4 regions of the Desulfitobacterium sp. LBE genome follow, and region 1 is predicted to be linked to each of the others. Evidence: riboswitches for the same ligand, from Rfam matches in the RefSeq annotation. Region 1 holds a riboswitch; each other region holds the start of a gene.
What was found. Region 1 has a riboswitch for glycine ahead of DESLBE_RS17120 (sodium:alanine symporter family protein). Riboswitches for the same ligand answer to the same signal wherever they lie in the genome.
Positions count from the first base shown of each region.

Region 2: linked by a shared signal. The riboswitch ahead of gcvT (glycine cleavage system aminomethyltransferase GcvT) and the one ahead of DESLBE_RS17120 (sodium:alanine symporter family protein) in region 1 are both predicted to bind glycine.
Region 3: linked by a shared signal. The riboswitch ahead of DESLBE_RS11005 (ACT domain-containing protein) and the one ahead of DESLBE_RS17120 (sodium:alanine symporter family protein) in region 1 are both predicted to bind glycine.
Region 4: linked by a shared signal. The riboswitch ahead of DESLBE_RS13120 (sodium:alanine symporter family protein) and the one ahead of DESLBE_RS17120 (sodium:alanine symporter family protein) in region 1 are both predicted to bind glycine.

Region 1 covers NZ_VLKD01000001.1:3,591,234-3,598,796, forward strand. Annotated here, with positions in the region: gene DESLBE_RS17100 (methyl-accepting chemotaxis protein) at 1-607, shown strand, start outside; gene DESLBE_RS17105 (2'-5' RNA ligase family protein) at 744-1,292, shown strand; gene DESLBE_RS17110 (MBL fold metallo-hydrolase) at 1,289-2,011, opposite strand; gene DESLBE_RS17115 (VOC family protein) at 2,155-2,538, shown strand; gene DESLBE_RS17120 (sodium:alanine symporter family protein) at 2,639-4,021, opposite strand; glycine riboswitch at 4,192-4,285, opposite strand; gene rnk (nucleoside diphosphate kinase regulator) at 4,636-5,052, shown strand; gene DESLBE_RS17130 (glutamine--tRNA ligase/YqeY domain fusion protein) at 5,148-6,770, shown strand; gene DESLBE_RS26620 (hypothetical protein) at 6,808-6,966, opposite strand; gene DESLBE_RS17135 (hypothetical protein) at 7,041-7,563, opposite strand, start outside.
Region 2 covers NZ_VLKD01000001.1:4,802,362-4,809,924, forward strand. Annotated here, with positions in the region: gene ileS (isoleucine--tRNA ligase) at 1-689, shown strand, start outside; gene DESLBE_RS27365 (sugar diacid recognition domain-containing protein) at 960-1,817, shown strand; glycine riboswitch at 1,994-2,101, shown strand; gene gcvT (glycine cleavage system aminomethyltransferase GcvT) at 2,300-3,397, shown strand; gene gcvH (glycine cleavage system protein GcvH) at 3,530-3,916, shown strand; gene gcvPA (aminomethyl-transferring glycine dehydrogenase subunit GcvPA) at 3,917-5,257, shown strand; gene gcvPB (aminomethyl-transferring glycine dehydrogenase subunit GcvPB) at 5,254-6,717, shown strand; gene DESLBE_RS22695 (phosphate propanoyltransferase) at 7,522-7,563, shown strand, end outside.
Region 3 covers NZ_VLKD01000001.1:2,321,492-2,329,054, forward strand. Annotated here, with positions in the region: gene DESLBE_RS10980 (Fic family protein) at 1-152, opposite strand, end outside; gene DESLBE_RS10985 (hypothetical protein) at 130-321, opposite strand; tRNA gene DESLBE_RS10990 (tRNA-Ala) at 645-722, opposite strand; gene DESLBE_RS10995 (cupin domain-containing protein) at 776-1,111, opposite strand; gene DESLBE_RS11000 (PFL family protein) at 1,248-2,615, opposite strand; gene DESLBE_RS11005 (ACT domain-containing protein) at 2,627-2,929, opposite strand; glycine riboswitch at 3,073-3,163, opposite strand; gene DESLBE_RS11010 (flavodoxin family protein) at 3,363-4,016, shown strand; gene DESLBE_RS11015 (hypothetical protein) at 4,130-4,765, opposite strand; gene DESLBE_RS11020 (hypothetical protein) at 4,839-5,456, opposite strand; gene DESLBE_RS27295 (methyl-accepting chemotaxis protein) at 5,572-6,762, opposite strand; gene DESLBE_RS11030 (hypothetical protein) at 6,932-7,495, opposite strand; gene DESLBE_RS11035 (permease prefix domain 1-containing protein) at 7,519-7,563, opposite strand, start outside.
Region 4 covers NZ_VLKD01000001.1:2,752,758-2,760,320, forward strand. Annotated here, with positions in the region: gene DESLBE_RS13105 (GyrI-like domain-containing protein) at 51-491, shown strand; gene DESLBE_RS13110 (DUF5131 family protein) at 544-1,266, shown strand; gene DESLBE_RS13115 (DNA-formamidopyrimidine glycosylase family protein) at 1,271-2,116, shown strand; glycine riboswitch at 2,433-2,527, shown strand; gene DESLBE_RS13120 (sodium:alanine symporter family protein) at 2,634-4,004, shown strand; gene DESLBE_RS13125 (SMC family ATPase) at 4,001-7,498, opposite strand; gene DESLBE_RS13130 (exonuclease SbcCD subunit D) at 7,485-7,563, opposite strand, start outside.

The DNA.
Region 1 (7,563 bases):
GGCCAAGCTGGAAAAGGCGATTGTTGAGTCCAAGGTTGTCAGTCAAATCGATTTATTGACAGATGCCATCATGCAGATCACCGAGCAAACCAACCTGCTGGCCCTGAATGCCGCCATTGAAGCGGCCAGGGCGGGTGAAGCCGGCAGAGGATTCTCGGTGGTCTCAGAGGAAATCAGAAAACTTGCCGAACAATCCAAAGGAGCGGTTATGCAAATACAGGAGGTTACCACCAAGGTGACCAGTGCTGTCGATAACCTCTCCCAAAGCTCCAATGGGCTGCTGTCTTTCATGTCTGTCGATGTCAATAATGACTATCAAGTCATGCTGGATGTGGCAGAGCGATACAGCGAAGATGCCAATTTCGTCGATGAGCTGGTGGCCGATTTCAGTGCTACCACGGAGCAGCTTCTGGTGTCTATCCAAAATATTTCCGATGCCATCGGCGGGGTAGCCCAAGCTGCCAACAGTGGTGCCGCCGGCACGGCGGAAATTGCCAATCAGTCGGCAGAAGTAAGCATCAAATCCACTGAAGTTAAAGAGCAGATTCTCAGAGCTAAGGAAAGCGTCAGCAGATTACAAGAAGAAATCAAACGGTTCAAAGTGTAATTCAGAAGTCAGAACTAAAGAAGTTAAGCCAGATATTCCCGCGGGTGCGGAATATCTGGCTTTTTGTCCAGGGCTTGCAATTATCCTGCGGGGGTTTTAAAGTAGAAGGAAGCAATAATCTATGGGGAGGTATGGAATGAGCTATGCAATTAATCTCTACTTCAATGAAGAAGCGGAACAATCGATAATGAGGCTATGGGAGTCATTAGCTCTCCTGAATCTGGGCAAATGCATGTCCTGCACCAATGGCCGGCCCCATATCACTTTAGCTATCTATAATGATCTGGACTTGACCAAGGCTCAGGAAATATTGGGGACTCTGGCTCAAGCTGTTCCTTCCTTTGAGTTGGTATTTCTTCAAGTAGGGATTTTCCCTCTTCATAAAGGAACCATCTTTTTGACCCCTAACTTGACTCATGATCTGTTTCAAGTTCATGGAATGCTCCATGCCGCTTTGGCGGCTTGGCAGGAGCAGGGGTGGGACTATTACAAACCCCAGATCTGGCATCCCCATTGCACCCTTTCCATGGAAACGGCTGTGGAGGATATTCCTAAGGTGCTGGGAGAGGTCTTAAAAGATTTTCGCTCTATTGAGGTGATGATTGAATCCATAGGGATAGTATCCTTGGATCCCATTGAGTATCTGGGTGAATTCCCTCTGAGCGGATCGCCATCCCCTGCTTAGAGGGCAAAGCACTGATTGGTTTGCTTGATGTCTAAGATTGCTGTAGGGGAAGCGGTCATTTTTTCGACAAAGGAGCCAATGGAGGGATAATCATCCCAAAAATGCATGGGGACAAGGATTTGGGGATGGATCTCCTGAATAAAATACTCCGCTCCCAGGCAAGAAGACTGTTCAAGCCGGGGGTCCACAGGGAAGAAGGCAATATCGATCCGCTCTTCTTTGAGTTTGGCGATTTCTTCCTTGAACATTTTCTCTGCCCACAGAATATCTGCTTCGGGTTCTCCCCGCCAGTGCCACCAGTTAAGGTCTCCGGCATGGAAGAGATGGAGCCTTTCCTTTGCGCCCAGTTCCACAAGGAAGGAAACACCCGCATCGGTGGACCCATAGGTTCTAATGGTCAGGTCATGCTGATGAACTTCTTCATAAGGGGATAAGAAAGTAAGGTTCTCCTGGCCTGGAGGCAGTTGAGGGTGGCCCTGGATATCCGAGCTGAGGATATAGTGAGTATTAGGATAGTGGGTTTGCCACTGGAAGATTTCAGGATTGTAATGATCCGGATGGACATGGGAGGAAAAAACAGTGATCTGCTTATGGCTGGGCAACTGGACTTGACCTTGATAATAGTCAAAGACAAGGAACTCCCTATCGGTTTCCACGATGAAACCACTGTGCTGAATATACTCAATACGAAGTCCTAGCTTTTCGAGGGGAGCTTTCATAAAAATCACCTCATCTAAAATGATCGGAAGATTGTGTTCTCTATAAAAAATTACTATAATATGGATGAATATGCAAGACAATAGAGAGTCTCGTCGATAATTAATTCTCGGAAAAGAAAGCGTGTCTAAAATAAACGAAGGGGATGATGGCCATGAAATTTAAATTTACACACAATAATATCAATGTGCTGAACCTGGAGAAAAGTCTTAAATTTTACGAAGAGGCATTAGGGTTAAAGGAAGTCAGGCGTATAGCTCCGGAGAGCGGGGAATTCATTATTATTTATCTGGGGGATGGGGTAACCGCTCATGCCTTGGAACTTACCTGGTTAAGGGATAGAACAGAACCGTATAATCTGGGCGATAATGAGTTTCATCTGGCCTTAACGGTGGATGATTTCCAGGGAGCTCATGAACACCATCAAAAAATGGGCTGCATCTGTTATGAAAATGAAGCCATGGGGATCTATTTTATCAATGATCCGGATAACTACTGGCTAGAAATTCTCCCCAGTTCTATGGGATAGGATAAGGCACAGAGAGACACCTCTCCGCAAGGGAGAGGTGTCTCGTAGTTTGTCATCTATGCGAAAACTATCATTGAGCAGACTGAGCTCCACCGAGAGCTTATTTATTCTGAATGACGGGGATGGGCTCATCAGAGGCTTCATCCAGACGATCTTCCCATAGATACTTCCTGGTTTCCGAGACAATAACTCCGCTTAAAAGAAGGAGTGCCACAAGGTTGGGAATAGCCATCATAGCGTTCATTGCATCCGCCAAATCCCAGACGAATTGCAGAGTGACCAAAGAACCGGCTAAAACAGCGAGAACCCAGAGGAGGCGGTAAGGGAGGATGCCTTTTTTGCCAAAGAGGTATTCCACAGCTCTTTCACCATAGTAAGACCAGCCCAGGATGGTAGAGAAAACAAAGGTCAAAAGCCCGAAGGTTAAAACGATAGGGCCAATTACTGGAATCTGGCTAAAAGCCATAGAAGTTAAATCACCGCCTTTTAACCCTTCGGCGGCGGTCGGGTTGCTAAGGACACTGCTGACCACGACCAGACCGGTCATTAAGCAGACGACAACGGTATCCCAGAAGGTACCGGTGGCTGAGACGAGAGCCTGACGGACAGGATTCCTGGTTTGAGCGGCGGCAGCGACGATGGGGGCGGAACCCAAACCGGATTCATTGGAGAAAAGACCCCGGGCAATTCCGTAACGGGCGGCCATGATGATACTGGCACCGACGAATCCGCCGCCGGCTGCAGTGGGGGTGAAAGCCGATTCACAGATCAAGACAACGGCGGGCCAGACATAGGAGGCGTTTATAATCAGGATAATGATACAACCAAGGACATAGGCAATCGCCATAAAGGGGACAAATTTTTCACAGACCCGGGCGATCCACTTCACTCCGCCGATGATTACAATTCCGGTGAGGGAAGCTAAGAGAAGACCGGTAATGATAGGGTTGACGTTAAATTGAGAATTCAGCATGCCGGAAATAGAATTAGCCTGAGTCATATTGCCAATACCAAAGGCGGCAATAGAAGTAAAGATACAGAAGAGTACAGCCAGCCACTTCTGGCCCAGGCCTCTTTCCAAAGCATACATAGGACCGCCCAGCATGGTGCCGTCAGCGGTTTTAACCCGGTATTTCACCGCCAATAAGGCCTCCCCATATTTGGTGGCAATTCCGAATACCCCGGTGAGCCAGCACCAAAGTACGGCACCGGGGCCGCCTAAAGCCACGGCCGTAGCTACCCCGACGATATTACCGGTTCCGATGGTAGCGGCGAGAGCGGTGGTCAGAGCTCCGAATTGGCTCACATCGCCGCTGGCATCAGGATCCTTCGTAAGAGATAATTTGATCCCCTTAAAAATATGCCTTTGAATACCACGAGTACGCAACGTAAGGAATAAGTGCGTGCCAAAAAGCAAAGCAAGCATCGGTGGGCCCCAGAGATAGTCGTTCAGCCAGACGATAAAATTATGCAAGGCATCCATTGAGTGTTCCTCCTTTAATCTCTCTTTTCGCATCTCTCTGCACATCTCCGTTGCGGCAGCCTCCCGCAAAAGGATGGCAATTTATATATAAAAAGAGTCAATCCTTAGCGATTGACTCTGAATATTCGGACGATAGGTACAAAAGTAAGAGATTGCTCTGTAGCAGTCCCTGTTCCTTCTCTGTCCTTTTGCCTGAGAGATTTAACAACACGTCATTGTATTGCCCCTTCGGCGCTCTAATCGAGTCTCTCCAGAGTGCTGTCAATTTACGGTCCCTGACTTATTCCAGTCACCTGAAAGTTTCAACTTCTTCGGCGGGCCGTGCCCTTCTCCCGTAAATCTCATCCAGCATTCCTATGCAGTTTTTCGTAAATTCCAGATTGCCACCGCATTTTCTGGAATTGTATCTATAATTATAATTACCGCTCCCATTTTATTCAAGAATTATTTTTGGGAATATGCCTAACATTTACTTATTATAGGAAATAGTATATAATTAGAATGGTTTAGTGATTTTCCCTTTTTTGAAGTACATAAACTTTTGACAGCGGCTATCTGGCGATAGTCGCTCTATATTTAGCTATTCATCATTAGAAAAGGAAGGTTCAGGAGAAATGAGTAGAAAGATCAGTATTACAGCTGTGGACCGTGAGCGTCTGCTCAAACTTATCAATAAGGAAAGAGAGTTTGGCAGCGCTAAAAACAAGGATTACTTAAAAGATCTTGAGCATGAGTTAAATGGGGCGGATGTGGTGCCTTCTGAAAAGATCCCAGGGGATGCCATCACCATGAATTCCAGAATCTTGCTGAAGGATCTGGAGACAGGGGAAGAAACCGTCTATACTTTAGTGTATCCTGAGGATGCCGATCTTCTGGAGGATAAGATTTCAATTCTTGCTCCCGTAGGGACGGCTATTCTGGGCTATCTGGAAGGAGATATCATCGACTGGAAGGTTCCCGGCGGTGTCGTCCGCTTTAAGGTGGAAAAACTTCTTTATCAGCCGGAGGCTGCGGGAGACTATCATTTATAAGCAGCAATGGGTGAAGGACGAGAATTCGGGTAACACTACTGGAGAGGTCTTCCGTTACAGTAGGAGATAAGATTCCCTAGGAAAGGTTGGTATTCGTGGATAACGAGAATAAATCCTCTAATTTTTTACGCAGCATTATCCTTGAGGATTTACGGGAGGGAAAGGTAGAAGAAATCACGACACGGTTTCCCCCCGAGCCCAATGGTTACCTGCATATTGGGCATGCTAAATCCATCTGTTTGAACTTTGGTTTGGCCGACGAATTCAAAGGAAAAACCAATTTGCGGTTTGATGATACGAATCCGGTCAAAGAAGATACTGAATATGTAGAATCCATCAAAGAAGATGTCAAGTGGTTGGGGTTTGACTGGGACAACCTCTTTTTCGCTTCCGATTATTTTGCGGAGATGCATAAGCGGGCCGTTCTGCTGATCGAAAAGGGCAAAGCGTATGTTTGTGATTTATCCGCTGAGGAGATTAGAAAAAGCCGCGGCACCCTGACTGAGGCCGGTAAGGAAAGCCCTTACCGCAACCGCAGCGTGGCCGAGAACCTGGAGCTCTTTGAGAGAATGCGTCAAGGTGAATTTAAGGACGGAGAAAAGGTTCTCCGGGCTAAGATCGATATGGGCTCACCTAACATCAATATGCGGGATCCTGTCCTTTATCGGATTGCCCATGCCACCCACCATAATACAGGGGACACATGGTGCATCTACCCCATGTATGATTATGCCCATCCTTTAGAGGATGCTATCGAAGGGATAACTCACTCTATCTGTACTTTAGAATTTGAAGATCACCGTCCCCTCTATGATTGGGTCGTTCGGGAATGTGAGATGGAACATGTCCCACATCAATATGAATTTGCCCGCTTAAATATGACCAATACGGTGATGAGCAAGCGCAAGCTGAAGCAGCTGGTGGACGAAAAAGTGGTGGACGGTTGGGATGATCCCAGAATGCCCACCATCTCCGGGCTGCGCCGCCGGGGGTATACCCCTGAAGCCATCCGCAATTTTGCCCAAGCCATTGGTGTGGCCAGAGCGGACAGTGTGGTGGATTCCAAAATGCTGGAGCACTTTATTCGGGAAGATCTGAAGCTCAAAGTGTCCCGGCCCATGGCGGTCATCCGTCCCTTGAAGGTGGTCATTACCAATTACCCGGAAGGCCAAGTGGAAAGGCTGGATGCCGATCACAATAAAGAGAACCCTGAGATGGGGAAACGCAAGATTCCTTTTTCCAGGGAGATTTACATCGAGCAGGAAGATTTCATGGAGGTCCCGCCGCCGAAGTACCACCGCCTTTACCCGGGCAATGAAGTTCGTTTGATGGATGCCTACTTTATTAAGTGTGAAGAGGTCATCAAGGATGATGAGGGCAAGATCATCGAGATTCGTTGCACCTATGATCCGGAAACAAAAAGCGGCACAGGATTTACCGGCCGCAAGGTCAAGGGGACGATTCATTGGGTGGAAGCCACTCAGGCAGTGCCGGCAGAGTTTCGCCTCTATGAGCCGTTAATTCAGGATGATTATATCAATCCCAATTCTCTGGAAATAAGGCAAGGGTTTGTGGAACCTTATATGAAAGAGGCCAAACCCCAGGATAAATTCCAGTTTCCCCGTCACGGCTACTTTAATGTAGATCCGAACTATACCACCCCGGAAAGCTTAGTGTTGAATTTAATTGTTTCCTTAAAAAGCTCTTTCGTTATATAATTAGTGTATAAAAATAGTCACGATGGTTTATTCGTGACTATTTTTTCTCGTTATAGAGGATCATTACATAATGCTCTAAAAAAGCTTTCCATTGGATTTCAATGATTTCGATGTTCCCTTCATGCTCTTGAAAGAAGGCATTCATTTTCTGCTCCAGCCCTTCCTGACGAAGGGATTGGATAATCTTCACTTTCATGCTTTTTTCCTCCTCTAGGCCAGGGGCCTTTTTCTGTTTTAACTTATGCAATTGGCTTCATTCGCATAGGGTTGTTATTCATTAAGATTATTATTGACATTGACGAGAAAGTCCTGGACATTGGCCACGATGGTGGTGACTTCGAGAGACCCCCGATCTCTCAGCTTATTTAAGGTGAACTCCGCCACATCCACAGCATAGATGTAGACAGGACGCAGCTGCCCATCCCTCTGGGTATAAGCAGGTGTCATATTGCCGGCAGCGATGGTATGGAGCTGAGTGGCCAGGCAGATGAGGGTGGTGGCCTGTTTGGTTTGCCGGCGCATTTCATCCTGAGCTGCGTAGACATTGGCCCATACAGAGGGCAGGGGACCGTCATCACGGATAGAGCCCGCCAGGATCAAAGGGATGTTCTTTTTTAAGGCGGCAGGGACCACACCTTCACTCAGGTTCTGAGCTTCAATGAGTTTTTCCAGTGACCCGGCTTTTCTGGCCATATTGATGACATCCAAATGATTGTAATGACCGTTGGGCTGAGACTCCTGAGTGTAGATATTTTGCCCTAAAGCAGTACCCAGGATGCCGGCCTCAAGATCA
Region 2 (7,563 bases), 1.2 Mb from region 1:
GGTACGAGAAATACGAATTCCACTGGGTTTATCATTCGGTGCATAACTTCTGCGCTGTGGAACTAAGCGCTATTTACCTGGATATCGTGAAAGACCGGCTTTATGTGGAAGGAAAGAATTCCACTCTGCGCCGCGCCTCTCAGACCGTGCTCTACGATGTGCTCAATGCCCTGGTCCGCTTGATGGCGCCGGTGCTGACCTATACGGCGGATGAGATTTGGCCTTATGTCCCAGGGGTGCCCGCTGGTTCCCATGTCCAAACTGAGGAAATGCCCAAGGCCCTTCCGCAATGGCTGGATGAAGCGCTGGAGAAAAAATGGGATACTCTGCTGGCGGTCCGCTCCGAGGTAACAAAAGCCTTGGAAAAAGCCCGTCAGGATAAATTGATCAATCATCCTTTGACAGCTCAGGTAGACCTGTATCCCAATGCTGAGCTGGAAGGATTCTTAAGAGGTATTCCCAATCTGTCGGAAATCTTCATCGTCTCGGCAGTTCAGCTCCATAGTGCAGGCGAAGAGAAGCCTGAGGGCCTGAGCATGGCAGAAGACCTGGCTGGTTTCGGTATAGCCGTTAACTCGGCGGCAGGAGAAAAATGCGAGCGCTGCTGGATTTACGATACAGGAGTTGGGGAGAATCAGGAGCATCCCACCCTCTGCCCCCGCTGTGCCTCTGTTGTAAGCCATCTCTAAAAAATAGCATTTCTTCAATATTTCCATTAAACAAGACTTGGGCGGTACCATCTGCTCAAGTCTTGTTTAATGTATCTAAAACGATAACGTTTATTATTAAGGGCAAATCCATGGACAATAGTTTGAATACTTAGTATTATATTTAGTGATGAAAACCAGTGGATTTATTTGTCTAATTTTTAGGATCAGGTACTAAATTACACTTGATTTTCTTCTGGGATTTTGAATTAAATGCTCAAATTAAGACCTGCAGAGGTGGGAGTGAAGAGAATGAGGCTTACAGAAAGTCTGGCCAACCGGATTGTGGATTTGATTTATACCGAAAGTGGGTTTCATGGCATTGTTTGTGACGCTGCGGGGACCATTATCGCCGATTCGGCTAAACAGCGGGTTGGCATTGCCCATGCGGGTGCACACCGCATCATGACGACCTCTATCCAAGACATTAAAATCACTGCGGAAGATGAAATGAATTCTCAGGGAAAACAACGGGAAGGCATGAACATTGCTATTGTCCTCGAGGGGGAAAAGCTGGGGACCTTTGGCGTGGCCGGCCCTTTGGATAGCGTTAGTCCTGTAGCGAAGGTCACAGCGGCGATGATTGCTTTTTTACTCCGGGATGAGGAGCTGAAAGAGGTTCTCAAGGCTCATGTGGAGAGGATGGGAGAGGCTCTGGAACAAGCGGCTGGGGCTATCCAGGAAATGGCGGCTTCCTCGGAAGAGGTGGCGGGGGTGAGCCAGACTGTGGCTACGGTAGCCCAGAATGCCAAAGAGCATGTTAAGGCCACGGAAGGTGTCACCGAATTCATTCGCCGGGTGTCGAAGCAGACCAATCTTTTAGGGCTTAATGCGGCCATTGAAGCGGCCCGTGCCGGAGAACAAGGAAAAGGATTCTCGGTAGTGGCGGGAGAAGTGCGCAAGCTGGCCGATGAAAGCAACCGTTCAGCCAATGAAATCAATAATTTGTTGAGCACCTTTCAGGATACCATGGAAGAGATCGCCAATGGGGTGTTTCAAAACAATGTCATAGCTCAAGAACAAGCTAAGGCCACTCAGGAGATTGCTCAGATGGTGGAGGAGCTGCAGCAGGTCGGCACTGAATTAAACGAGCTGGCCCACAAGCTGTAAGAAATAATCATCGGTGGTTTGTCAAGGATGATGGCAATTGGATAGGATAGGCAATTGTACATTTAATTATTTAGTATAAATGGGATATTTGTGTAGACGAAAATCGGTTTGCTGACTATAATAAAAGCAGGTAAATATAGTCAATCTATATCAGGTAAAAATACATATGGCTTCGAATGATTCCAGTAGGAGAGACTCAACATCCTGAGCGCCGAAGGAGAAACTTCCTGAATGTCGCCTGTTCAGAAAGGGAAACTCTCAGGCAAAAGTACTGCTGGAAGACGAAACTCTGGAGAGCTTCTCAGCGGAGAACACCAAAGGGGTAGCCCGCAAGCAAAGGGTAAATCTCTCAGGTCAAAGGACAGAGGTAGCGCGACGTGCTATTCTCTGTTTTTTTATTTTACCCATTTCTTTATTTTCCCTATGTTCAATAATGTTTTTTCCGGTTTTGGTTAATACTCAATTCTAGGGAGGTGTCCTAAGTGACGGAACTAAAAAGAACACCACTGTATGAGCAGCACCGCCAGGCCGGTGCGAAGCTCATTGATTTCGGCGGCTGGGAAATGCCGGTTCAATACGCCGGAGTCATTGAGGAGCACAAGGCCGTGCGCAGCAAAGCGGGGCTTTTTGATGTCTCTCATATGGGTGAGGTGGAGTTGAAGGGAAAGGATAGCCTTGCTTTTTTGCAGTACCTATTGACCAATGATGTGTCGCGAATTCAGGATAACCAGATTCAGTATTCCCCCATGTGCACCTCTGCTGGGGGTGTGGTGGATGATCTGCTGGTGTATCGTTATAGCCGGGAGCATTTTTTGCTGGTGGTCAATGCCTCCAATACGGATAAGGATTTTGCCTGGATGCAGGCTCAAGCTGAGGGCTTCGAAATAAGTCTGGAAAATCGCTCCGGGGACTTTGCTCAATTGGCTTTGCAAGGCCCTTGGGCGGAGAAAATCCTGCAAAAGCTGACAAGTATGGATTTAACACAGATCAACTACTATTGGTTTAAGCATGGGGAAGTGGACGGAGTCCTTTGCCTGATTTCCAGGACAGGTTATACCGGGGAAGACGGCTTTGAAATTTACCTGCCTCCCGAGCATGCTCCCCGGATGTGGGAAAGAATTCTCGAGGTTGGAGGGTCGGAAGGAGTTCAGCCCATTGGTCTGGGCGCCCGGGATACTCTCCGTTTTGAAGCCAGGCTGCCTTTATACGGCAATGAACTGGGGCCGGATATCACACCTTTGGAGGCTGGACTAGGGTTTTTTGTCAAGCTGGAGAAGGATAACTTTATCGGTAAAGAGGCGTTATCAGCCCAGAAGGAAAAGGGAGTGCCGAGAAAGTTGGTAGGCCTGGAAATGATCGAACGGGGCATAGCCCGCTCCCATTATCCCCTTCAGAAAGAGGGTAAAGAAATCGGCTTTATTACTTCAGGTTCTTTTTCACCTACTTTAAACAAAAACATTGCCCTTGGCTTGATTCCCCCGGAGTATGCTCAAATAGGGGAAACCTTGGCTGTGATCATTCGTGGGAAAGCCGTTAAAGCCCGGATTATTCCTTCACTGTTCTACAAACGGCAGGGGTAAAGCGGTGCGAAAATCGTCCTCGCCGGGCAAGGCAGGTTTTAAGTGCTACAGAGCACTGGGGATGTTAAAAAACACGATTAAATGGGGTTAGGGACCTGTTCCTTTTCCCCGCAAAATAAGGAGGATGATAGTATGAATCCAGTAGAATTAAAGTACAGCAAATCTCATGAGTGGGCTAAGGTCGAAGGAAATACTGTGACTTTGGGGATTACGGCTCACGCTCAGGACAGCTTAGGAGATGTGGTCTTTGTGGAGCTGCCTGATAACGATACCACGGTGGTGGCCGGGGAGGCCTTTGGAACCGTTGAATCCGTCAAGGCCGTGTCGGATATGATTGCTCCGGTCAGTGGCAAGGTTATCGATTATAATCAAGAGGTGCTGGATTCTCCGGAACTTCTCAATGATGATCCTTATGGTGAGGGATGGCTGATTAAGGTGGAAGTGGATGATCTGACGGTATTGGATGAACTCTTATCAGCCGCGGAATATGAGGCGTTTCTTGCGGAGGAGGGCCAATAAATGAATTATGTGCCGAACACGGTGGACCAGCAGGAACAGATCCTCACCCGGATTGGCGTGGGCTCCCTTGAAGAGCTTTTTGCGGATATCCCGGAAAGCGTTCGGCGCCAGGCCCAATTGAAGATTCGGGAAGGGCTGTCTGAGCTGGAACTGGTAAAATATATGGGCAGGCTGGCTGCAGAGAATAAAACGGTGGAAGAGTATACCTCTTATCTGGGAGCGGGGGCTTATGAGCATTTTATCCCCAGTTATGTGGATCAGCTCTTGCTGCGCTCGGAGTTCTATACGGCCTATACCCCTTATCAACCGGAGATCAGCCAAGGGACCTTGCAGGCCATCTATGAGTTCCAGACCCTTGTCTGTGAGCTGACCGGAATGGACGGGGCCAATGCTTCCATGTATGATGGGGCATCGGCCCTCGCCGAAGCAGCTTTAATGAGCTGTGACGCCACCCGGAGAAAGAAAGTCCTGGTGCCCCAAACGATTCATCCGGAATACCGGGAGGTCCTCCGGACCTATCTGCTTCCCCGGGGGGTGGAAATCCTGGAGATCCCTTATCAGGAGGGAGCTGTAGACTCTGAGGCTTTAGAAAAAGTATTGAATACCGAGGTGGCGGCGGTTCTGCTCCAGAGCCCTAATTTCTTTGGTATGATCGAAAAAGCTGAAGAGATCGGCCAAATGGCTCATGCCAAGGGCGGACTGCTGGTGATGGCGGTTAATCCGGTGTCTTTGGGATTGCTTAAATCTCCCGGGGAGCTGGGGGCGGATATCGTGGTCGGCGAGGGTCAGCCCTTTGGCAATCCCCTGAACTTCGGCGGTCCCTATCTGGGGTTTCTGGCTTGCCGGGAAAAATATGTACGTCGGATGCCGGGTCGGATCGTAGGCGCCACCAAAGATAAAAACGACAAGAAGGGCTATGTGCTCACTCTGCAGGCCCGGGAACAGCATATCCGCCGGGAAAAAGCAGCCTCCAATATCTGTTCTAACGAGGCCCTTTGTGCCCTGGCTTTTACCATTCATCTCTCGGGATTGGGAAAACGGGGATTAAAGGAGATGGCCAGGCTTAATCTGCAGAAGGCCCATTACGGGGCTGAGGAGATTGGCAAGCTTCCCGGCATGAGCCTTGCTTTCCAAGGTCCTTTCTTCCATGAATTTGTGATCAAGACTGAGGTCAGTCCCCGCAAAATCAATGAAGCTCTTTTAAGCCATAAGATCATCGGCGGGCTGGAGCTTTCCCGCTTCTACCCTGAGCTGGATCAGCATCTTCTCTTCTGCGTAACAGAAACCAAGACCAAGGAAGATATTGACAGGCTGGTGGCCGGAATGGGGGAGATAAAATGAGAGCCTTGGAACCGCTGATTTTTGAACTAAGCAGGGAAGGGAGAACAGGGGTAAGCCTGCCCTCCTGCGGTGTGCCGGAAATTCCTCTCGAGGAGCTGATTCCTCAAGAGTTTTTAAGAGATAAGGAACCTGAACTGCCGGAAGTTTCCGAGGTGGATGTGGTCCGTCACTTCACCCGGCTCTCTTCCTTCAATCATGGAGTGGATACGGGTTTCTATCCTTTAGGCTCCTGCACCATGAAATATAACCCTAAGGTTAATGAGAAACTGGCCCGCTTGCCGGGCTTCAGTCAGATTCATCCCTATCAGCCGGAAGAATTAACTCAGGGTGCCCTGGGTTTGATGGTTGAACTCCAGGAGGAACTTGCCGAGATTACCGGCATGGATGCCTTTACATTACAGCCCGCTGCCGGTGCCCATGGGGAGATGACCGGGATTCTGATCATCAAGGCCTACCATGACCACCGTCAGGATGTTAAGCGCAGGAAGGTTATTGTTCCCGATTCCGCTCATGGGACCAACCCGGCCACAGGGGCCATGGCCGGCTATGAGATTGTTCAGGTGCCCAGCAATGAGCGGGGAGGGGTGGACATCGAGGCCTTGCGCCAGGTGGCCAATGATGAAGTGGCTGCCTTGATGCTGACCAACCCTAACACCCTGGGATTGTTTGATGAAAACATCCTGGAAATCGCTGAAATCATCCACGCTGTGGGGGGCCTGATCTATTATGACGGAGCCAATGCCAATGCCATCATGGGCATAGCCCGCCCCGGGGATATGGGCTTTGATGTGGTGCATCTCAACCTGCACAAGACCTTTTCCACTCCCCATGGCGGGGGCGGACCAGGGTCAGGTCCGGTAGGGGTGAAGGAATTCCTCGCTCCTTATCTGCCTAAACCCGTGGCAATCCGGACCCCTGAGGGCCGTTACTCATGGGATGAGGACCGTCCGCTCTCCATTGGCCGGGTAAGAGCTTTTCAGGCTAATTTCGGAGTCCTGGTAAAGGCCTATGCCTATATCCGGGCCTTAGGCGGGGAGGGGCTGAAAGCCGCCTCTCAGAATGCCGTCCTCAACGCCAACTTCCTGATGAGCATCCTGAAAGACCATTATCACCTGCCCTATGACCGGGTGTGTATGCATGAGTTTATTATCACTCCCAAAAATCTCAAGGAGTATGGCATCCATACCTTGGATATTGCTAAGCGGCTTTTGGATTATGGCTACCATCCCCCGACGATCTACTTCCCTCTCATTGTGGAAGAGGCCATGATGATCGAGCCTACAGAGACGGAGAGCCTGGAGACTCTGGAGCAATTTGCCCGAGTGATGATCCAAATCGCTGAAGAAGTGAAGCAGGACGCGGAAATGGTGAAAAATGCCCCCCATGATACCCTGGTAACCCGTTTGGATGAAACAGGGGCTGCCCGCAAACCCGATCTGCGCTGGCGGAAACCGCAGTAAAGGATTCGCAGCTAAAGCAAAGCTATCAGTGAGTGATATTTGTGAGTGATCAGAAGGGTTATGATTAGTCAAAAGATCGCCTTAGTCAAAAGATCTCCCGGCCGCTTTTCCGGCGGGAGATCTTTTGGCGGTTCTTTCCGGGTAGCCGGTTATGGGCGCAGGTAGTACCGGCGGCTCCTGCGACACCGGCGAAGGCTTTATCAAGGCAGCCGACCATGCTGCTTAAGCAGCGCGGTAAAGACGGAAAAAACTGCTTGGATCGGTAACTTATCCTACAAAGCCTTATATGCACAGACCCGAAAAGCAGCCCAAGGATTTTGATTTACACAAGGGAAGCGACTTTAAGCGAGCGGAAACAAAACTTCGCGAAAAGCCTGCAGCGAAGGAAAGGTTGGAAACAGGACGTTTCCAACCCGCCATTGAGAACAAAGTGCGAAAGCAGTGCTTTCGAGGAGCGATTTGGCGGGACGAAACCCGGACGAGGGTTTCGCCCAAGCCGCCACGCCACAGAGAATAACTCAGCGGCGCAGGTCCTTTCGGAGCGGAGGGCTTGAGCGGTAGTTTTGTCCGCGCAGCTTATGGAGCGACTGGTGTAAAGCAAAATCCTGGAGACTCGGCTTTCGCCTCTCTTCCAGAACAACATGTAATGCCCCAAGCAACTTTAGGAAATGCTAAGAAAACCCTTTAAAAAACCCTTAAGCCAAAGTAACAATTTTCAGATACAGATTTTTGCCGAATTGTGGAGTATAATTAATCAATGTGCATACGAGAAGCTTGCAAAATCTAAACCAGGAGGTTATTATAATGCAAACCTTTAAAGTTCCTGTAGGAATTTCCAATCGCCAT
Region 3 (7,563 bases), 1.3 Mb from region 1:
TTTGCAATTCGCAAAGAGGTGATTTCTCTTTCTGCTATGCGCAGTTTTTCCGCATCCTCAATTCTCAGCTTGTTTATCAGCACATTAGAATGGGGATAGCAATATTTGTGATCCCATTCATAACTGTAATCATAATTGTTGTTCATGGTCATAGTCGTGGGCAGCTGTATGCTTTTTAACGAGTTCAGCTATGGTTTTCTCAACCAATTTATCATTTCCTGCACAATATCTGATTCTATCCTTATCAGACTGCGTAAGTGGCATTCCTTCCATCGCCATGGAGCCGTTAACCTCATCAATTAATTTTTCTAAATCTCTCACCTAAAACCACCTCGTCTTATTATACCATATTTTTACTTAAAACTTAAACAATAATCCAGGCTAAACCAATAAGAGCTACACTAGTCGAAAGATATGCCAGAATATTATGCGTTCATATTTACTGGTTAATTTATCTTTATAGCAGTTAGCTTATCTGCATCACTAGATAATTCCCATTTTTAATACAGGAACTCCGATATTATTGGCATGGTTAAGAATTCGTTTTATGCTTTTTGTAGACATATCTGTTAATAAAACAAAGACGGTATAAATCTGAACATACCTAAAAATGGTCAGATATTATACCGTCATTTATTTCATGATAGAGATGATAGGATTCGAACCCACGACTTCTTACATGCGAGGCAAGCGCTTTCCCACAGTGCTAGAGCTACATCCCCACGTCTTTAGCTAAGAGACAGACCAGCGCGTCTGCCTCATCAAAATATTATTCCTAGTACTTAATCACCGTCAAAAGCATTTTAAACCGTTTCCTGGCTTCCAAACCGTGGGGAACGTCGGAGGGCATGATCAGGGTCTCTCCCTCTTTTACAGTCAACAGCTTATCCCCGATGGTGATTTCCGCTTCGCCATCCAGAATCTGCACCATGGCGTCTCCCGAAGTGGTATGGGTGCTGATTCCCTCCCCCTCATCCAGGGAAAATAGGGTAATGCTGACGATAGGAGTCTGAGCAAGGGTGCGGCTGATCACTTGTCCCTGTTGGTAAGTAATCAGCTCTTTCAGGTCCAGAACTTGGGAAAACTCAATATTTTTCATAATTTGTGCCATTATAAAATCCCCCTTTTTCCTGCAGGCCATTTGCTTATGATTCAATCATTTGCTTATGACTTATTCTAACCTGAATTACCCTAAAAAAACGTGATTGGAATCACTTTCCAATTCTCTTTTTCAGCAAAGGACAATTTTAGTTGGATAGACTGGTTATGGGGGCAGGAATTCTGCCGCCCCGCCGGATAAATTCACGGGAAGAGAAGGGGTTCAGCTTAATCACCGGGGCGCTGCCCAGCAGTCCGCCGAACTCAACCCGATCCCCCACCTTTTTGCCGATGGCCGGTATCACCCGTACCGCGGTTGTCTTCTTATTAATCATGCCGATAGCAGCCTCGTCGGCGATAATCCCGGCGATGGTTTCCGGTTCCACATCTCCGGGGATAGCGATCATATCCAATCCCACCGAGCACACACAGGTCATGGCCTCCAGCTTCTCAATGCTCAGGGCGCCGACTTCCACGGCTTCGATCATGCCTGCATCTTCGGAGACAGGGATAAAGGCTCCGCTCAAACCGCCCACATGGGAGGATGCCATGGCTCCTCCTTTTTTCACCGCATCATTAAGCAGGGCTAAAGCAGCCGTGGTCCCATGGGCGCCGCAGCGTTCCAGTCCCATGTTCTCAAGAATTTCTGCTACACTGTCTCCCACAGCCGGGGTCGGTGCCAGGGAAAGATCCACAATGCCGAAGGGAACCTGCAAAGCTTGGGAAGCTTCTCTGCCAATCAATTCTCCCATGCGGGTAATCTTAAAGGAGGTTCGTTTAATGAGGTTGGCCAGTTCTCCCAAATCCGCCTGGGGGCTTTTCTTGACGGCATGGGCAACGACGCCGGGACCGCTGACCCCCACGTTGATCACCGCCTCCGGCTCTCCCACTCCGTGAAAGGCACCGGCCATGAAGGGATTATCCTCCGGGGCGTTGCAGAAGACCACGAGCTTGGCTGCGGCGATGCCATCCTGAGCCGCTGTCCGCCGGGCGCTGTCCAGGATGACTTCCCCCATCCTCAGCACAGCATCCATATTGATTCCGGATTTGGTGGAACCGATATTCACCGAGGAGCAGACAAACTCTGTCTCCGCCAAGGCTTGGGGAATCGCTTCAATTAAGGAGCGGTCTCCCTTGGTTAAGCCTTTTTGAACGAGGGCGGAAAAACCTCCCAGGAAGTTAATCCCCACCGTCTTGGCCGCTCTGTCTAAGGCTTTAGCCAAGCGGACCATTTCTTCGGGATTAAAGTTGGAGCCTAAAAGGGCCACCGGAGTTACCGAGACTCTTTTATTGACAATAGGAATGCCGTAACGAGCGGCTAAGCTTTCCCCTACGCTGACTAAATGCTCAGCTTGACGGGTAATTTTATCGTAGATTTTTTGTTCCACCTGTTGTACATCATCTCCGGCACAGTCCAACAGACTTATGCCCATAGTGATGGTACGGATGTCTAAATTCTCATTTTCCACCATTGCAATGGTTTGCAGTATTTCCTGAGGAGCCAGATGCATTTTCACTATAATCCCCCCTATACTCGATGCATGAATTCAAAAATATCTTCATGCTGGACATTGACCTTTAAGCCCCGGGCTTCTCCCTCGCTTTGCAATTGCTTGGTGAGCTCGGTTAAGGAGGAGGCCGTGGATTGAGTAACATCCACGATCATAATCATGGTGAAAAAACCCTGGAGAATGGTTTGACTGAGATCCAGTACATTGATGGATTTTTCAGCTAAGCGCCCGGTCAGCCAGGCGATAATTCCTATTTGATCCTTGCCTAAGATGGAAATAATCACGCGATTGGACGTATCACGGGTTGGTTCTAAGCTCATTTTTCTTTACCCCTTTTCTTTTTTGTTTTTTTTCCTTTCTTTTCACCAATAAAAAAAAGCCAAATCTTAAGTTTGACTCCGGTACACGAGCATTTGCGAACCCGCTTATTGGCAGTTATCGCCTGCCTTAGCATCGTTCACAAACTATGCGCTCTGTCCTTTTGCCTGAGAGATTGAACAGCTTTGCTGTCTTGCCCCTTCGGCGTCCTTGCGGAACTCTCCAGAGTTCTGTCCGTTTTCAGTTCATCATGGTTAGCTTACCCTGTTCTCCTGAAAACCTCATCCAGTTATTCACTTCTTTTCAGTATTATAAACATCCTTGCTCATAATTGCAAACCTTTGTTTTTAAGACTCTCCCTAATATAATAGGAGTGAAGGCAAATTACTGCTCAATTAAGCAAACCCATTAACATAAGGAGTTGAGGTATTGACTATGAAGGTTATTGCTGTTAATGGCGGCCCCCGCAAGCAATGGAACACGGCTACATTATTGCATAAAGCCCTTGAAGGAGCGCAATCTGTAGGTGCCGAAACAGACCTGTTTCATCTTTATGATCTGAATTATAAAGGATGCATCAGCTGCTTTGGGTGCAAACGCAAGAACTCCAGCCGGATAGGGCATTGTGTCCTTAAAGATGAGCTGACCCCCCTTTTGAAAGAAGTGCTGAAGTGCGATGCCCTGCTGCTGGGTTCGCCCATTTACTTTGGCAATGTCACCGGAGAAATGCGCTCCTTCCTGGAGCGGCTGTTTTTCTCCCTTCTTTCCTATAATGAAGGCCAGCGTACTGTTTTCCCAAGAAAAGTGGCCTCAGGTTTTATCTACACGATGAATGTTCCCGAAGATTTCCTGCCTCAGCTTGGTTACGAAGCGGTTTTTAAAGCCAATGCCCGCAGCCTCGAACTCCTTAATGGACCTTCCGAATATCTCCTGGCCACAGATACCTATCAGTTTGACAACTACTCCAACTATGCATCCTCCCGATTTAATGAGCAGCATAAAGCCCAGGTGCGCCAAGAGCGATTCCCTCAGGATTGCCGGCAAGCCTTTGACCTGGGAGCCAGGCTGTCCGGGCGTAATGCTGAATAGATCGTGAAAACTCTCTCCCCTCCCCTATTTTTAATATATTATGGTTTGGCGGATTGGTTTCCAAACAAAAACGCATCCCAAATTGCGGATGCGTTTTCGCCTGTTTATCGCCTTTAATCCAGATATTGAGATTGGGTCAACCTGATCATCTCCACCTTAGAATCCGGCTTCACATTCGTATTGACCAATTGGTTATCTTCCCTGTTATAGTCGAAGATCATGAGCTGACCATCCTCCAGCAGATAGAAGCCTTCCAGAGGTCCTTCACCATGTCTGCTTTCAAAGGGTTTGTATTTGTCAGCATACACGTCCTTAATTCTCTCAGCGGTATCTCCTACCTTGGCACCGAGGTTGGTGGCGAAGTCCGCGGCAATAGCGTCAATCTCCAGCACTTTGCCGGAATCTTTTCCGACAATGAGCCTGATGCCTTGCTTATACTCTCTGCTGTACCAGGCTTCAGGGAAATGCCCAGGCTCATCATAGAAAGTTTCTTGATAGTCCTTGCCCAAGATTTTCTCTGCCTGGCTGAAGGGATCGCCCAGATGGATGTTTCCCAGGCTGGCACTTTGTTCTGTCTCGTTACCTTGTCCTACACCAGGGCCTGTCTGTCCTTGGTCCCCGACCGGCAAATCCGTCCCTACCTGCTGCCCGGGTTTATCCAGATCAGCATTTTGATCCTGGGGCGTCTTGACCGCACAACCCGCCAGTAAAAGTACTGAAGCCAAAATAATCAGGAATCTCTTAAACACTGTGCATCACCTCGGTAGTTCTTCTTAACAGAGAGTATCTCCATCCCCATTTCTTTTACTCTTTTCACTGGGATTATTTTTTGCTCCGGGAAAGAGTGCGCTTTACTCCAAAAGCCCCTCCTCCCAGAACTACCGCAGCACCTAATCCATAAAGCATAGCGTCGGAACCTTCTCCTTGAGCCTCGTCACTTTTAGCGGAAACACCCTCAGCCTGCGCCTCATTACTTGTCTCCCCACCGGAAGCCAGAGGATTCACAGCCGGCTCAGCTCCACCTGCAGCTGCAGCTAAAGGCGAAGCGAATTCTCCTTCAACCACTTTCACCTTTTCCTTGCCGAACCTATCATAAAGGTATTGAGCACTTTCTTCACTATAAGGCTGGATGCCGATCTCTACATAATCACTCATAAGGCCGGTATGAGTGACAGAAAACCCCTTGTCCCCAAACTCACCGCGATGTTCCTCGAAGATAAATTGATAGATCCCTTTGTTCAGTTCCACCAGTGCCGGATCAACTTCTTGCCCAGGGCTTACCACCGGATCACTGGGTTCAACCATCATGCTCGCCAGGGCCGGCTGGACACCTGAAACCTGGCCCATATCTCTGTCTTCACTTGCATACACCGGAGCGGAAGCGGCCAGAGTCAAGCACATCCCCAACATCAAAGTTCTAGAAATTTTAAATTTAAACAAAGAATCCCCTCCCATTCCAATACCTCGAAGCATCATAGCTGCTACTGGTATATAAGACGGGAGGGGATGTTTCTATCTGACGATTTTCTTCATCCGTTTTTTGGAATTCAAATCATTAGAAACTAAAGGCTATAAACTCATTGGTCAGTTGCTCACTGATCTTCGTAACACGGTTCAAGGCTTCCGATATGGATTTGGCCTCCGTTTGATTGATTGTAGAGCTATTGAGTATTTTATTAATAATTCCATCCATGTCCTTAATTTCTCCGGCTAAGAAGTGGAGCAAAGGAACGGTGCGATGATTGGTTTGTTTTATATTGGCAACCAGCTGCTGGATGAATTGGATGGATTGCTTGCTTCTTTCCGCCAACTTTCTTACTTCATCGGCGACCACAGCGAAGCCTCTCCCCGCTTCTCCGGCACGAGCTGCTTCAATAGCTGCATTAAGAGCCAGCAGATTGGTTTGATCCGATATTTGTTTGATGGTATTAATCAGCTCATCAATCTTCTGGGTATTGGTATTGAGATCATTGGTAACTTCAATGGTTTCGTCGATGCGCTCCACTTGTCTCTGGATGCGGTCATGGGCTTCATGGATACTTGAATTCGTATCCTGCATAAAGTTCACGATACCTTCCATTGAACTCATAACTTCCTGAATATGAGCATTTAAGTCAAAGCTGATCCCTTGGGTGTTGGACAGTATTTGATTAAAGTTAAATTCTACCACCTTTTCGGTCAGATGCAGTATATCCTCAGGTTTAATGGCCCGATTAAATCCGATAATAGATACCCTATGTTTATCAAAGTATTGTCCGTAATGAGTCCAGAGAACTCCCTTAGGTCCTACATAGCCCTGCATGCCAACGATGTAATCAGCTTGCTGCAATATTTCCTTAGCCTGATCATTAGTCATCTCAGTAAATGGGAGAAGACTATAATTTACATGGTCGACCTCATGCTCATGAAGGTATTGCTCTATGGCTTTGGCCTGGGAACCGTTATTGTTAAAGATCACTACATTGGCTCCTGCGGGAAGGCGGGCAACTCTTATGTAAAAAAGGTCTTCGGGAACGAGCTCCAGAGGGAATATCTTTTGTCTGGCCACATATTTAGAGGCTTCCTCCACCCTTGTGGGAAGGACAATATAAAGATCGTCGTTTAAATTGGCCGGAACCTCTTTGATATAATATTTGTTTCTCATCTGGACTTTATGTCCAAAGTATAGAGAGGTGACCCGGTGCAATTCATCAGCGACTGCCTGGGAACTCCCGATGGTAGATATATTCATTAAGCGATTATTCATTTTCCACCCCCATCATGTGAAAGTAACCACAATGATTAACGTATACACAATTTTGACATTTCTCTGCAAAAGTCCTCTATTCTTTCAATATGATTTTTTAATGCTAACGATTAAAATAAATGAGGTTACACCTTCCACGTAAAAAGGGGCTGCTGCGCAATGAAATAGTTCATTTCGCAACACACCCCCGATTAGCACTCCCTAAAGATGCTGCCCCAAATTGCCAGGTAAATCCTTGATAAATTTCTTCTTTACCTTCGATGTGATACAAGTCCATGGGTTTAGTCAGTTCCGGCGGAAACGGATTTTGCAATAAATTAATCTTCATGAGCAGCTCAGAAACAAATTGAGAACAGAAGTAGTGATTTTCTCTGCGCATGGGGATTTTCATGGCGGCAGTAAACAGCCCTAGAAAATTATATCTTAAGAATTGGTCGGCTGCTATAAACCGAGACAGTTCATTGATCAACATCGCGTGTTGAATTTCATTGATTTTTATCCGGTAAACAATACATTCGCAATTGCTTTTTTTTAAAAAAACACCCTTATTAAAATTTTCTCTAATAAAGCCGGCAGAAAATGGATTGTTGGGCGTAACCCGTCCAAAAGAATACATGGTTTTCAAGTCATGGTCAAGGCTGATGGATGTATGAACATATTTTTCCCCAGTAAAAAGAGTCAGAACCCTGGAAAGCCATGTGCCTGTTTTCGAAAACACAAGATAAACATACAAGGTTCGAAACACCTCCGCAGTTACTATCTTTTACGGCGATCCGGTCCGGTCAAAATCAAAAACAGGAA
Region 4 (7,563 bases), 840 kb from region 1:
CGGACTATACTGTGATTACCCTATAACTAATATGGAAAGAGGTAATCACTATGAACTATGAAATCGTCACCCTTCCAGAGAAAATCGTTGTCGGTGTAACGGCAAGAACTTCACACACCGATCCCCAATGCCAGCAGGTAATCGGCGGTTTATGGCAGAAATTCATGGAGGATGGAATCTGGGCGTCCATTCAGAACCAGGCGAACCCCTACTGCCTAGGACTGTACTCCGGCTATGACGAAACATCCTATGATGTCACCGTAGGCGCCGAAGTGACGAAAAACGAAAATCTCCAACTGGTCGAAAAAATCATTCCCGCCGGCAACTACGCCGTATTCCAGATCAAGGGCGATGTTGTCAAAGACGTAGCAGAGGCATGGGATAAAATCTGGGCACTGCCTCTGGAGAGAAGCTTTACCGGTGATTTTGAAGAGTACCTGAGCAATGAAAACGGCGTGGCGGAGATCAAAATCTATATTGCATTAAAATAAAATCCATATTAAATGGGAATATTTCACGGGAATAAGGTAAGGAGTTGGACTTGTGGCTGTCTGGAATCCATGGCGGGGCTGTCACCGCTACAGTGAGGGCTGTAAATTCTGTTATATCCATAAAGGGGACATCAAAAGAGGGATGGACACCAATCTGATTGTGAAGTCCGCCAAATTCAACGCCCCTGTGGCTGTGAACAAACAAGGCCACTACATCATGAAATCCGGGCAGCTTGTTTATTGCTGTTTTTCAACCGACTTCCTCCTTGAGGAGGCTGACCCCTGGCGGAATGAATGCTGGAGCATGATGAAAGAGCGCCCTGATCTGCACTTTCTTTTTCTCACTAAGAGGATTGAGCGCTTTTCCCAGTGCCTTCCCGATGACTGGGGTGAGGGGTATGAGAATGTCACGGTGGGCTGTACGGTGGAAAACCAGCAAACTGCGGATGAACGTCTGGAAATTTTTTCAAAGCTGCCTATCAAACACAAAAATATCGCCCTTCAGCCCATGCTTGAGGCGATAGATATTGAAAAGTATTTAGAGAACATTGAGTTAGTCGTCGTGGGCGGGGAATATGACCGCAATGCCAGACCTTTTGATTATGACTGGGCCCTGGCGGTCAGAGAGCAGTGTATGCGGCATAACGTCAGCTTTTCTTTCCGTCAGTGCGGGACCAACTTTATCCAGAACGGAAAACTGCGCAGGCTTAATTACGGCATGCTGTTCAAGTGTGCCCGAGAGAGCAATATAGACTATCAGGCAGGAAGGGAGTAAAGTTATGCTGGAGTTACCCGAAGTCCTCACTCTGACCAGGCAGCTGAACGAAAGTGTGAAAAACCGGCGTATCCTGAAAGTATGGCCCCCCACAAAAGCTCATAAATTCTGCTGGTATAGCGGCGAACCCGAAGAATATGACAAGGCACTTTCCGGCAGCAGGATTGCCGGGGCCGAGGGATTCGGCATCTTCGCGGAACTGATTTTTGACAATGGCCGGAGACTGTGCGTCAACGACGGGGTGAATCTCCGTCTTATGCCGGCCGGTAAAGCCCCGGGGAATTATCAGTTGATGATGGAGCTGGACGACGGGCAGGCCCTGGTTTTTACGGTGGCCATGTACGGCGGAATATTTGCGCACGACGGCAGCTATGACAATCACTATTACCTGGCCAGCAGGAACTCTATCTCCCCCTTTGCCCAGGATTTCCCCGATTATTACCTCCGCCTCTTTTCAGAAAGCAAACCAACCCTCAGCGCCAAGGCCTTTCTGGCCACGGAGCAACGTTTTCCCGGCATCGGCAACGGTACGCTGCAGGATATTCTTTTTGAAGCGGGCATCCATCCGAAACGCAAAATAGTCACCCTGGCTGAAAGGGAACGGGATAAGCTGCTTCAGGCGGTTATGAAAGTGCTGAATGAGATGGCAAAGCTTGGCGGCCGTGACACGGAAAAAGATTTGTTCGGAGTTTCCGGGGGATACAAGACAAAGATGTCAAAGAATACAGCAGGAACGGACTGTGAGCAATGTGGCGGGACAATCCTTAAGGAAAGCTACCTGGGGGGCTCAGTGTATTTCTGCCCGGAATGCCAGCCCCAGAATTTGGCTGGTCAACACCCGGTCAGATGATTTGAGAGGGTATGTTGGAGGAAGGGCTTGCCAGATTCGAAACCGGTTTCGAATCTTGGTTTAACTCCAAGAAACGGGGGCGTCGCAAAACTATTTACGCCCTTTTTTATGGGTTGTTTTCATCCGCCCAATCCACCTTCAAAAGCTAAGTAACTTCTGTTTGACTTAACTTTAATAATGTGATAGCATCTTGAAATATGATGTTACATAGAAACACAACATAATATCGACAAATGAAGTTTGTAGGAAAAAGGCTGCGCCCTGCCGAAGGAGTAACACTCTCAGGTGCCTGGTATTTCAGGTGAGGACTATGAATGGATGTAACTCTGGAGAATCCCATTTTGGGTGCCGAAGGTGTAAGGCTCGAATTCCTCGGGCTAATCTCTCAGGCCAAAGAACAGAGAATCTGTGCTCAAGTACTTTTGGGCCTTTTTGCGCGTATCCAGAGTCAAACCATATGCTTATGGTTTGACTCTTTTATTTGTCAACAAACAATGCATCAGGAGGAGTGTTCAGCATGGAATGGTTTTCTAATTTAGTCGTCAGCATCAACGCAGTATTATGGGATGTCTTTTTAATTCTTCTTCTTTGTGGTGTGGGCATTTATTTTACGATTCTTACCAAAGGGGTACAATTTCGCCTGTTCAAACAGAGCTTTAAGCTAACCTTCGGCTCTATTACTTTGAGAGGTAATGCAGCCAGCGATAAGGAAGGCATGACCTCATTTCAGTCTCTGATCACCTCGGTGTCCGCCCAGATTGGTACAGGAAATCTGGCGGGTGTGGCTACCGCTATGGTATCCGGCGGCCCCGGCGCCGTATTTTGGATGTGGGTGAGTGCAATTTTAGGCATGGCTACCATTTATGCCGAAGCTACTCTTGCTCAGCGTTATAAAACCACGAAAAACGGCGAGCTGGTGGGCGGACCGGTCTATTACATCCGCGCCGCCATCAAGGGGCGGACCGGTAGGGTGGTTGCCGCTGTTTTTGCCCTTTTGCTTATCATGGCCCTTGGCTTCATGGGCAATATGGTTCAGGCCAATTCTGTGGGCGGGGCCATGGAAACCGCTTTCGGGATTCCTTCAGAAATCATCGGGATAGGATTGGCACTTATTTGCTTGCTGGTTTTCCTGGGGGGTGTTAAGCGTATTGTTGCCGTTGCGGAAAAAGTGGTTCCTTTTATGGCAGTTTTCTTTACTTTGGCATCCTTTGTAGTTATCGGCGCAAATTTCTCTAACATTATCCCTGCCTTTCATGATATTTTTGTGGGCGCCTTCTATCCTCAGGCGGTTTTAGGGGGTGTCCTGGGGGTAAGCGTGCAGCAGGCCATCCGTTTCGGCATTGCCCGGGGCTTGTTCACCCATGAAGCCGGTATGGGATCAACGCCTCACGCCCATGCTCTGGCCCGTGTCAAAGACCCTTGTGATCAAGGCCTTGTCGCCATGATGGGGGTTTTTATCGATACCATTGTTTTACTGCCCTTAACTGTTCTGGCCATTTTAACTTCAGGTGTATTGGGCTCTGCCGATGCCAACGGTGAATTCGTCACTGGAATTCAACTGACTCAGGCTGCTTATGCCCAGGTCTTTGGTCAATTCGGCTATGTCATTATTGCCATCTGTGTCCTTTTCTTTGCTTTTGCTACAATTATGGGCTGGTACTTTTTCGGTCTGGCCAATGTAAAGTATCTCTTCGGAAAAAAAGCAGTTCCTTTTTATGCCATACTGGTTGCTGTGTTTGTAGGTGTTGGCTGCGCCCTCAAGGTTGACCTGGTGTGGAATTTGGCCGATCTTTTTAACGGCTTAATGGTCATCCCCAATATTTTGGCCTTGATCATTCTGGGTGGGGTTGTGGCCAGACTCACCAAAAACTGGGGCTCGAGAAGCTAGCTGACTTCGATGGCCACCTTGCTCCCGCCCAGCCCGGCTTGAGCAGGTGTGACCATGAGCTTGACGGGCACTCTGTTCTTGATCGAATCCACGTGGCTGATGATGCCCACGGATAATCGGTCATGGTGGAGCCTTTCCAGGGAGTCCATCACCACTTCCAGGAGGTTGTCATCCAGAGTTCCGAAGCCCTCATCCAAGAAAAACAACTCTAAAGGGGCCGTTCCTTTAAGCTGAATTTGGGCGGACAGAGCTAACGCCAAAGATAAAGAGGCCAGGAAGGTTTCCCCGCCGGATAAGGTAGTGGCATCCCGTTGGGCGCCGCCGTTCTTATAATCCCGGATCAGGAACTTTCCGTTCTGGTCCACTTCCAGGCCATAGTTGCCCCCGGTAATCTCTCTGAGCCGCTTACCGGCTTCGATAGAGACGTATTTCAGTTGGTGGGCCGCCACAAATTCAACGAATCGCTTCCCCCTGAATAATTTCTCCAGATCCCGCAAAAGTCCCAGCTGACGTTCCAGCTCTGCCTGACTCTTCAGCAGGTCTTTTTTCTTCGCCAAATTCTCTTTCATGGTCCTGACATGGGTCTCGATCTCAATCTTGCTTTCCTCCAGCCCTTTGCAGAGGGTTTCTTTTTCTTCCTTGAGCCTTTGCATTTGCTCCCATTGTTCAGCGGTCAAACTCCGCCCGCCAAGCTTCTTTTGCAAATTCCCAATGGCGCCAAGAAGCTGAGTTAAGGAGTCCTGATAGTCCTTGACCTGCCTTTTTAGTTTCTCTATCTCATCTCTGCTCAGTAGATGACTCTTCGCTTCCTCAATATTCCCGATCTGTTCCTCCTGTAAAACCTTATCCAGAGACTCCTTATCCTTTTGACTTCTTTCCGCCAGGCCTTGCCAGCTGGTGTGTGCTGATTGCAGGCGGACATAGCACTCGTTGTACTGTTGTTCCGTCTCGTTTTTCCTTGTTTCGGCCTGGACATAGCTCTGCTCGATCCGGGTTATTTGGCTGATGAGTTCCTTTTGATAGACCTCTAAATTCTCCACCTCACTCACTTTGGCTTTTATGGCAGTCTGCTTATCCTGAATGCTGCTCTCTTTCTCTTTGAGGACTCCCAGGCTTTCCTTTAAGGATTCTGTCAGGGCAGACAGTTCCGTACTCAGAAATTCTTTTCTGGCCTGAGCTTTTTTTAAGGTATCCCTTAAGCCTTTCAGCTCACTCTCCAGTCCGGCCTTCTCTTTTTCCTTGACGGCAATCTCCTGGTGCTCCTGCTTAAGGTCCCGGATATTCAGTTCAGCTCTAAGAGCGGTTAGTTCCTGCTCATAAGCTTCATATTTAGCCTTTGCCAGTTCGAGATTCTTCCCTCTGCTCTCCAGTTGGCCCATTGTTTCTGTTTTAATGGTATTTTGCTCATTAAGCTTTATGGCCAGCTGATTTTTCTCTTGAGTCAGCCGGTTGAGCTCTGCTTCCAATTCTCCTTTTTGCTTTGTATATCGGGATATCCCGTCCCTTAACGTCTCAAATTCCTTCTGCATAGCCTCAGGGTCATAGGCTTTGTATTCTTCTCCTAGGGCGGCAGCTTTTTCTTCAACCTCTTTCAGGGTGTTTTCCAGGGTCTTGATCTGTTCCTGGGCCTGAATCATTTCCTGGTACAGGCTTTGTTCCTGCTCCTTCCCTTCCCTTAAAGCAGCTTGGATCTCTTCAAGCTTTTCAGTATCAACAGCAGCATTCCCATGATCAGGCTGATGGTGGGTCGATCCGCACACCGGGCAAGCTTCTCCCTCAATCAAGGCCACGCGCAAGGCATGAGCCAGATTTTCCCTTTCAGCTTTCTTCAGATCGTTCTCCAGCTCAGTGATTTTCTGTGCCAATTGAACTTTTTGCTGTTGGGTAGTATCCAACTTGGGCAAAAGATCACGGATACCCGCTTCGCTGCGACTGATGGCACCAGAATACTCGTGATGCCTGGCCCATTGTTCCTTGACTTGATTGAGCTTTTCCTGCAAGGCAATCAGGGTTTCCGAGTCTCCCGGGCAGGTTTCCTCTAAATTCTGAAGGGTTAAAGCAAATCCTTGGAGTATCTCCGTCTTGGCCTCCAGCTCTTGTGAATATTTCAGCCCCTTTTCCTGGGCCTCTTGAAGCTTCTCATCAATGCTTTTGACTTCTGAGCCTAAGCTGACCACCTGTTGCCCGGCTTCTTCCCAGCGGCTGAAGGTAAGGAGGGCTTCATTGATTTTCTGCTTAAACTCTTGGTCGATGGTTAAAGCTTCCACCTTTTGCTCTTTCTCCTGAATATCAGCATTGACCTTGGCAATAAATTCTTCACCTTTATGTATTCGGCCTTGCTTCTCTTCCCGTTCCTGTTCCAGCCGGCCAATACTCTCTTGAAGAGACTGCTTTTCCTGGATGAGGCCCTCCAGCTTCTTTTTCTCCAGGATAGCGTCGGCAGCACTCTGTTCACGCAGCCTTAAAGCAGGAAGCTCTTTGTCTTTTTGAGCCCCCGCTTGTTCCCATTGAGCCTCTGCTTCCTTTTTCTGTAAAGCCAAAGCTGCAGTGTCCCTCTCGAATTGGGCTACTTGAGCCTGAGTTGTGGCGATCTTCCCCAGAGTATCTTTATATTGATCCAGATAAGGTTTAACCCTTAAGGACCGTTCCCCGAGAGTCGCTTTGATTTCACTTTCTTTAATCACAGCTGCCGCTTTTTCAAGTTCAGCTTTTTGAGCTTCCTGCCGGCTTAATTCCCCCTGCAGCTCCCACACTTCTTTCCCGTTGTGAAAATCATCAACCGCCTTTGTTAATTCCGCCTGAAACTGCACCAGCTGCTCTTCAAGGGAGCCTAATTCCTTGTTCTTTGCTTCCAAAAGCTCTTCACTGCACTCTTCATAGGATTTGAGCTGACCTGCCAGGACATTGGCTTTGTCCAGCTCCAGCCGGACTCTTGCTGCTAAGCGGGAGGACAGTTCATCGCCATATCTTTGCAGATTAAACAACCTTTCCAGCATTTCTCTGCGGTCTTTTCCCTCCAGCCTCAGAAACTCGCTGAATTTCCCCTGAGGCAGAACCACGGTGCGGGTGAAATCTTCCAGGGTCAGGCCGATGATTTCCTCACTCTTTTTGGTAACCTCCCTGACCTGTTCTTCCAAAACCGCCTCTTCGCCGGCGGTTATAAGCAGCATCTTGGCCGAGTGGGTGCGCACATTGCCTGACTTTTTATCTCTGCGAAACTCCCGATCCACCCGATAAGTCTTGGTGTCCTTCTCTGCAATCTGGAATTCGTAGCTGACCTGCAACGATTCGCAGTTAGTGTTCATGTAATTGGTGCTTCCCCGGGCCACTGCGCCATAAAGAGCCAGAGTCATTCCGTCCAGGATAGTGGATTTGCCGCTGCCGGTGGGTCCGAAAATGCCGAATAAACCTTTGCTGGTAAGCTGGGAGAAATCAATTTCCTGGGTATCGATAAAGCTGTTCAGCCCTTTGATCTTAAGCTTAATGGGTCTCATGGATTTCTTCCCCCTCCTGTTCCTGGATAATGGATAACAATAAATCCACAATCTCCTGCTGAGGC